DNA from 2 places in the Bacillus salitolerans genome. Region 1 is predicted to be linked to the other one. Evidence: riboswitches for the same ligand, from Rfam matches in the RefSeq annotation. Region 1 holds a riboswitch; the other holds the start of a gene.
The links. A riboswitch is a leader RNA that binds a small molecule or an ion and turns the genes downstream of it on or off. The one in region 1 is predicted to bind FMN.
Positions count from the first base shown of each region.

Region 2: another riboswitch for FMN. It lies ahead of ribD (bifunctional diaminohydroxyphosphoribosylaminopyrimidine deaminase/5-amino-6-(5-phosphoribosylamino)uracil reductase RibD); the one in region 1 lies ahead of ribB (3,4-dihydroxy-2-butanone-4-phosphate synthase).

Region 1 is NZ_JBHUEM010000008.1:52,791-57,081, forward strand. It holds gene htpG (molecular chaperone HtpG) at 1-157, shown strand, start outside; gene ACFSCX_RS07915 (hypothetical protein) at 468-653, shown strand; gene ACFSCX_RS07920 (MarR family winged helix-turn-helix transcriptional regulator) at 794-1,234, shown strand; gene ACFSCX_RS07925 (GNAT family N-acetyltransferase) at 1,247-2,128, shown strand; FMN riboswitch at 2,194-2,339, shown strand; gene ribB (3,4-dihydroxy-2-butanone-4-phosphate synthase) at 2,456-3,100, shown strand; gene ACFSCX_RS07935 (toast rack family protein) at 3,344-4,054, shown strand.
Region 2 is NZ_JBHUEM010000046.1:171,468-175,758, forward strand. It holds gene ACFSCX_RS20000 (DUF1002 domain-containing protein) at 1-526, opposite strand, end outside; gene ACFSCX_RS20005 (peptidylprolyl isomerase) at 737-1,174, shown strand; gene ACFSCX_RS20010 (hypothetical protein) at 1,254-1,376, shown strand; FMN riboswitch at 1,473-1,624, shown strand; gene ribD (bifunctional diaminohydroxyphosphoribosylaminopyrimidine deaminase/5-amino-6-(5-phosphoribosylamino)uracil reductase RibD) at 1,952-3,037, shown strand; gene ribE (riboflavin synthase) at 3,052-3,702, shown strand; gene ACFSCX_RS20025 (bifunctional 3,4-dihydroxy-2-butanone-4-phosphate synthase/GTP cyclohydrolase II) at 3,723-4,291, shown strand, end outside.

The DNA of each region.
Region 1 (4,291 bases):
TGAGGTATTTCAATCTATAAAGAAAGCCTTCGAAACCGACAAAGCAAAAGTAGATTTATTTACGAGCTTATTGTACAATCAAGCCCTTCTAATTGAAGGATTGCCACTTGAAGACCCAGTCGAGTTCACAAATGATATTTGTAAGGTAATGGTATAAAGAAATAAGCAAGGTGCCCAGATCTACTTAATCTGGGCACTCTTATATTTTTCATCCTATACAACAATATTAAATTGACCAATTTCATCTAAGTCAATCACCGTCATCTTATGAGGGATTCAACAACATTATACTTCTCCTCTCTAGGATGCGGTTAACCAATTTACAGCTTTACTAATTTTTATAGTACAAGATATTTAATATTTCGTGAATATAGTTATCTCTAAAAGAAAGAGGAACAATTTCACGAGTAAACTTCTACTTTTAAGAACCTTAACATATTTTTTTAGTAGAGGAGGGATGGATTGAGATGGAACGCTTTTCAATGCTTTGGGCAGCGTGTATTTTGGCTGGTTATGCCTTATTAAAGGTGCCATTACCTGTATTTTTAGAACCTTTTAGTCCGTTTGTTCATTTAGTTGGAGCTTTAACGATATTATTATTCTCTTCCGTTATCATATTTGCAGGAATTAAGGCTCTTTTTAGTAGTAGATGAATACTCAGAACCCTAACAGCCGTACGTGGCTGTTGGGGTTTTTCTTTAAATAGAGTTTGACAAATTTATTATTTAACTATATTAATAGTTTAAGTACATAAAATATATTTTTATTTAGAAATAGAGGTGTCATTTCTTAAATGAATTCCATGAATGAAATAAGAAAGAACGTCAAAGAAGCTTTTGAATTATTAGATAAAGTTACTACAAAAGTAATGAATGAGCACAAATCATTGATTAGTCACAACTTAACAGCGAAACAATTGCTGATTTTAAAGACCATTTTCTTAGAGGGGAAAATGACAGTAAATGAGCTATCTACACGATTAGATTTATCAGCAAGTTCTATTAGTCAATTGCTAAACAAAATGGAAAAGGGCAGTTATATAAAGCGTGAAATCAATCCAGACAATAGACGTGAGATTTTTGTAACGACAGACCAAAAAGGAAAGGAACTATTTGAAGCGTACCAGAAAGTAGATGACTATATTATAGAAAAGTACTATTCAAAGTTTACCGTTGAAGAAGTAATTGTGTTTAAAGATTTAGTAAAAAAATTATACGGGATTGTTCATGAATAAGGGAGCGAGAGCATGGAAGAGATAAAATTTGTTAAAGAGATTAAAAATAATGAGAAGTATAGGAGTGGCTTTAATGAGTTAGCTTCTCAAATCTTTGGAATAGACTTTGAACCCTGGTATCAATACGGGTATTGGACAGATAGGTATGAGCCATACTGTTATACAATCTCAAATCGAATCGTTGCTAATGTTTCGGTTAATAAGCTAGATTTGATAATTAATGGTGAAAGGAAAAGAGCCATCCAACTTGGAACAGTAATGACACATCCAGATTACCGAAATCAAGGCTTATCGGCTAGCCTGATGAAAAAAATAGCAGATGAATATGAAAGCCATTATGACATGTTCTATCTGTTTGCTAATTCAACTGTTTTAGATTATTATCCTAAATTTGGCTTTAGAGCTGTAGACGAATACAAGTGGACAATGAATTATTCAAGAAAACAGACTCCTAGTAGATCACTTCAAAGATTAAATGGTCGTAATAAGGATGATTTGGACTTTATCTATCAATTTGCAACAGAAAGAATTCCCTGTTCCAATAAGTTTGGAACAGACCATACTGAGAATCTACTAATGTTTTACTGTATGTATGTATTTCCAGAGCATATTCACTATATAGAAGAGGATGATACAATTGTTATTTATCAAGGCGCTGGTGATGAAATACATATTTATGATGTAATATGTAAAAAAGAGACGGATATGTTAAAAGTCATTGATAGAATTACTATGATGGAAACCCAAAAGGTAATTCTTCATTTTACTCCTTACCATTGTGACCAAGAGTCGTTTACGAGGGAAAAGTTTTATGGAAGTGAAGTATTGTTTGTGAAAACAAATGCGGTAACTTTGCCATTATATTTTAAGCATCCCATTACATCACAAGCATAATAATCTTTAAAAGCATAATCTTGGAAATAGTTCGCATCTTTACAATATAATGGTAAAGAATTGAATACAACCTTCGGGGCAAGGTGGAATTCCTTACCGGCGGTGATAAAACATATTTGTTTTTAAGCCCGCGACTCATTATAGATATATGATGACTGACTTAGTGAAAACCTAAGGCCGACGGTTAAAGTCCGGATGGGAGAAGGTTATGTGTACCTAGATAAAAAACGACCAAGACTCTAGGTTTACTTTCCTGTGTCCTAAAACACCGATTTAGGGCACTTTCCGGTTGTATCAGTTCAAAAATCTTAACGGGAGGGTTTTTGAATGATTCAAACAACAGTTTCAATCGTGGAAAAAGCAATGGAAGAAGTAAGAAAGGGTAAAATGGTTATCATTCAAGATGATGAATCAAGAGAAAATGAAGGAGACTTAGTAGTTGCTGCGGAGTATGCTACGGGGAAAAACATTAATTTTATGGCGACTTATGGAAAAGGCTTGATTTGCACTCCGATGCTAGAAGAAAAGCTCAATTCTCTTAATCTGCCACAAATGGTAATGGATAATGAAGAATCGATGAGAACAGCATTTACAGTCTCAGTTGATGCAAAGGTAGGAATTACAACAGGAATATCAGCCTTTGAACGTGCACATACCATCCAAAAATTAATAGATCCAGCAGCAAAGCCAACAGACTTTGTTCGTCCAGGTCATGTCTTTCCATTAAAAGCAAGACAAAACGGTGTACTAGATAGAAGAGGCCAAACCGAAGCGTCCGTCGATTTAATGAGACTCGCGGGGTTAAAGCCAGCTGCTGTCATTTGTGAGATTATGAAGAGTGACGGTCATATGGCAAGAAGAGCAGAGTTAGAAGCGTTTGCGAATGAACATCATTTAGTCTTACTTACTGTACAAGATATTGTTAATTATCGAAAAGAAAAAGGATTACTCCAATTCCAATTAAATAAATAAATAACTAACTTTAGTTGATAGGGCTGTCCGATAAGCCCCAAAAAAACGTCCTTTCTTGAATGTTGGTTTTGTCACTTACATTTAACCAGAAAGGACGGTTTTTTTGTACCTTTAAAAATTTGCTACTCCCTTAGTCTTACCTAAATATGACTTTCATCATATAAAGTTATTACTGTCTTCATCTATCCATTAACAATTTAGGATGGGATACTAAGAGTAGTTAAGGAATAAGGAGTGTTTGTTATGAGAAAATGGTTAATAGGATTAAGTGTGATAGCGATATTTTTGATGATGGGCTGTACCAATATTGTTAATGGTGATATGACATCCTCTAAAGATATAATCGAAAAAGACGGTGCTAAGGAGTTAAAGGTTGATTTACATCTTGGTGCAGGTGAAATGGTTGTAACGAGTGGATCCAATGAATGGGCAGAAGGAGCATTCGAATTTAGCAAACCTAATATGAAACCTGAAGTGTCATACAAGTTAAAAGGAGATACAGGGCATTTAGATATTGAACAGCCAAGTACAGCCCATTTAACCTCAATTAAGGAATACAAAAATAAGTGGGATTTATACCTTACTCAAGAAATTCCTATTTCCCTAAATGTAAAAACGGGAGCATCCGAAGCTGAACTCCATTTATCAGGACTTCAATTAAACGAACTCGGGGTTGATGCGGGCGTTGGAAGAACACTGATTGACCTTAGCGGGGATTGGCGACAGGGCTTTCATGCTAAAATTAATGCAGGTGTAGGAGAGACAGAGTTAATCCTTCCCAAAAGCACAGGTGTAAAATTAAAGATTGAAAACGGTATTGGTGATACAAATATAAATGGTTTAATATCGAAAGAAGATAATGTTTATGTGAACGATTTGTATGATTCATCAGAAATGAAAATTGAAATTGACTTAAAGGTTGGAGTAGGGTCCATCGATGTTAGAGAAGAATAAGAAGAAAGAGAGAACCATGATCAGGTTCTCTCTTTCTTTTTTGTTGCTTAGGAAATGATAAAAACTCACTATTTGTGGATAACTGAGTGATGTACGTAGTAATCCGGCTCCAGCGCCCCGTTTAGCCACTCGAGGTCAAATAACCCTTGAAGAGTAAAAGGAAGAGCGCCCTTTTTCTCTTCAAGGAACATTTGCTATGTCTGAGGCTAAACGGGGCGCCCTGAGCCTTTTGTTCCT
Region 2 (4,291 bases), on a different contig from region 1:
CACCAAGCTCTGCTGTTTTCACCATTTCCTCATTGGCAATTTGCTTAACGTCTTCTGGAATAGCTTGTTCAGAAGATAACTCATACGCTTTTAATAGACCTGTGAGAGCAGCTGTACCCGATACAGGAAATGGGGCTGTAATATAAATTTTAGCATCTTTTACACCGGCAGTAATCAAAGCATTTGTGTACATAGCTTCTGTTACCCATGTTATATTATTTGTCTCAACAATTAACCCAGAATCAGGATCTGTAATGGTAATAATTGATGAAGATAGTGCTTTTGTACCTATTTGACTTTTAGGTATATACTCTCCTAGATATTTATGTTCTTCAGTATTGGATACCGTTACAATCTGTGCCTCTTCAGGCGCATTCATTTCAGATAATAACGCTTGTTTTTGCTCTTCAGTTAAGTTTTCTCCTAGTGTGATGATGCTATCTCCCACTACAACATCTGCTAGAGCATGTAGAGGAAGGGCAAACAAAGTAACCAATACAAATAGAGCTAAAAACCGTCTTCTCAAGAAAACATCTCCCTTCAAAAATAAAACCTACTAATAATTATATACACCTAATTGATAAGAATATAAACAAGAAATAAAAAAATACTAATTTAGTTAAAGAGTATTACTATTTATTGCTTTTCCTATCACTAGATTTCCATTTTATTTTTCTTTATCGTATAATCAATAGGAATAGCTTACATACATAGGAATTGAAAGGAGTACGTACATATGAGTAAATATGCAGTTATTGATTTAGAAAAAGGTGGACAAGTAAAAATTGAATTGTTTCCAAATGAAGCACCGGGTACAGTTGAAAATTTTGAAAAACTAATTAAAGAAGGTTTTTACAATGGCTTAAATTTCCACCGTGTCATACCTGGTTTCGTGGCACAAGGTGGTTGTCCACATGGTACTGGGACGGGTGGGCCTGGTTATACGATTAAATGTGAAACAGAAGGAAATCCTCATAAACACGAACGAGGATCCTTGTCAATGGCTCATGCTGGTAAGGACACAGGTGGCTCACAATTTTTCATCGTTTTTGAGCAACAACCACACTTAAATGGTGTTCATACCGTATTTGGAAAAGTAGTAGAAGGTATGGAATACGTGGATGATATTGGACAAGGCGACAAAATGAAAGAAGTGAAAATAATCGAGGAATAAGACGTATACCAATAGGTACCGATTAAATTCCATTAAATTGCATAAACTATGTGAGAATCCTCTAAAAGGAGTGTCTCATATGGCAAAAAGAAACGAGAAAACTTCCAAAGAAGTGGATCAAAAAGCATTAGTGAATAAGAAGGCTAATCGCGAGAATGATCACATTAGACAAGTGGGACCTAGAGGTGTCCCTAACCAATAAGGAGCCTATTAGGCTCCTTATTTTATTCACTAAACCCACTTCTAGACACGAATGCTTTTAATTGTGTTATAATGAGAAAAATTAATAAGTTCAGTCGAAATCCTTCGGGGCTGGGTGAAATTCCCAACCGGCGGTGAGGAGAATGTTGTTCATTTTCTAAGCCCGTGAGCCTTTTATTGTACTACATATTAGGTTGATCTGGTGAAATTCCAGGGCCGACAGTATAGTCTGGATGGGAGAAGGATGTTAAGACGCAAAAAGGAAAATAGGATAAAAATTCTGCGAGTCTGTCCACTTTAGAAAGAGGATAGTTATTTTCTATGCAGAAAAAGCTTATCAGCCTTATTGTGACCTTCACATCACCCTTAGGAATCCATTCTTAAGGTTTTTTTATTTGCTATTGGATGTAAAAGCTTATATAAGAAAGAAATGATTAAACACCCTCTCGATTGGATTTCTCCTTTTAACGTTTCAGAAAGAATTCTCGTTTGAGGGGCGTAGCCCTACGATAAGGCTAGTTGTTTTTCAAATAGAGTAGGATAACGATAAATATTGTTCATAATGGGGGGATTCCTTTGACAGATATAGAATACATGCGTATTGCCCTATCTCTTGCATCAAGCGTAAAAGGTCAGACTAGACCTAATCCGCCAGTTGGTTCAGTCGTTGTAAAAGATAATAGAATTGTTGGATTAGGAGCCCATTTAAAGGCAGGAGAGGCACATGCTGAAGTTCATGCCATTCAAATGGCTGGTAATCTAGCGGAAGGGTCCGATGTTTATGTAACTCTAGAGCCATGTAGCCACTATGGCAAGACACCTCCTTGTGCCAATTTGTTGGTAGAGAAAAAGGTTAAACGGGTTATTATTGCAACCACAGATCCAAATCCACTTGTGTCTGGAAAGGGAATTGAGATTCTTCAAAAGGCTGGAATTCAGGTAGATGTAGGAGTATTACAATACGAAGCACACGATCTTTATGAAGAATTTTTCTATTATATAACAAATAAAAAGCCGTATGTAACTTTAAAAACTGCGCTAACTCTTGATGGAAAGACAGCGGCTTTTACAGGCGATAGTAAATGGATTACAGGGGAAGAAGCAAGAGAAGACGTCCATCGTTATCGTCATACTCACGATGCCATTCTTGTTGGGGTTAATACGGTTATACAGGATGATCCAAGTTTGACTACGAGACTCCCAGGTGGAGGTGGGCGTCACCCTATCCGCATCGTCTTAGATCATCGACTACGAACACCTATACAATCAAGACTACTAACAGATGGTCTTAGTGATGTTTGGATATTTACGGGATCTTCTGTAACAGAGGAGCAAAAACTCCCTTTTATTGAGAAGGGAATTAGAATCTTTCAGTTAGATCAAGAGAGAATAAACATTAAAACAATGTTACACCGTCTAGGTGAAGAGTCCATCACCTCTCTACTAGTTGAAGGTGGTTCTGAGGTGAATGGAAGTTTTCTAAAGGAGCATGCTTTTAATCAAGTAATAGCGTATCTTGCACCTAAACTTATTGGAGGGAAACATGCCCCAGGGTTTATTGGTGGAGAAGGGTTTGAATTGATGAGTGAAGCATTACAGCTTGAGTTTAGATCAGTAGAGACACTAGGTAATGATATAAAAATCGTAGCAATACCTAGGTAAAGGGGGACCCAAAATTGTTTACTGGAATCATCGAAGAAATTGGAATGATTGATAGAATGGTCGGGCAAGGTGAAGCGATAGAGATGACCATTAAAGCTCAGACTATTTTAAAGGATGTAAAGCTAGGCGATAGTATTGCAGTGAATGGTGTCTGTTTGACAGTCACGTCTTTTTCAAAAAGTCAATTCACAGTTGATGTAATGCCTGAAACGGTTAGAGCTACTTCTTTAAAAATGCTAAAGAAAGGTTCTAACGTTAATCTTGAACGTGCTATGGCTGCAAATGGAAGGTTTGGGGGCCATTTTGTATCTGGTCATGTCGATGGACTTGGAACCATTTTGAAAAAGACAAAAGTCGCGAATGCGGTCTACTATGAAATCGAAACATCTGAATTAATCAGTCAGTATATCATGCTTAAAGGTTCTATAGCAGTTGATGGAACAAGCTTAACGATTTTTGGTGTAACTGATCAAACGTTTACAATATCATTAATTCCACACACTCTTTCAGAAACCGTCCTAGGAATAAAAGATGTTGGAGATGTCGTTAATTTAGAATGTGACATGCTAGCGAAGTATGTTGAGCGGTTTGTGAATAAAAAATCAGCTCTAGGTAAACAATCCTCTCTTTCAGCAAGTTTTTTAGAAGAGCATGGATATTTGTAAATACAAAAGGGGTGTTATACATGTTTGATCGTATAGAAGAAGCAATCTATGAACTAATGCAAGGGAAGGTGGTTATCGTTTGTGACGATGAAGATCGTGAAAATGAAGGGGATTTCGTTTCCTTAGCAGATAGAACCACACCAGAAGTAATTAATTTTATGATTAAACATGGCAGAGGTTTAGTTTGTGCTCCAATATCCCAAGAGACAGCAAAAAGATTAGACCTTGTACCAATGGTGAACCATAACACAGATTCACATGGGACAGCTTTTACTGTAAGCGTTGATTATAAAACGACAACAACTGGAATTAGCGCGTTTGAACGTTCAGAAACGATACAAAGACTTATTGATCCTGATGCAAAAGCGGGTGATTTTAAAAGACCTGGGCATATATTCCCTCTTATTGCAAAAGACGGCGGAGTACTAAGGCGTGCGGGCCATACAGAGGCTGCTGTTGATTTAGCAAAATTATGTGGTTCAGCACCCGCTGGAGTCATTTGTGAAATCATTAATGAGGATGGAACAATGGCGAGGGTTCCTGATTTGCGAAAAATTGCTGATGAACATGATCTGAAAATGATTACAAT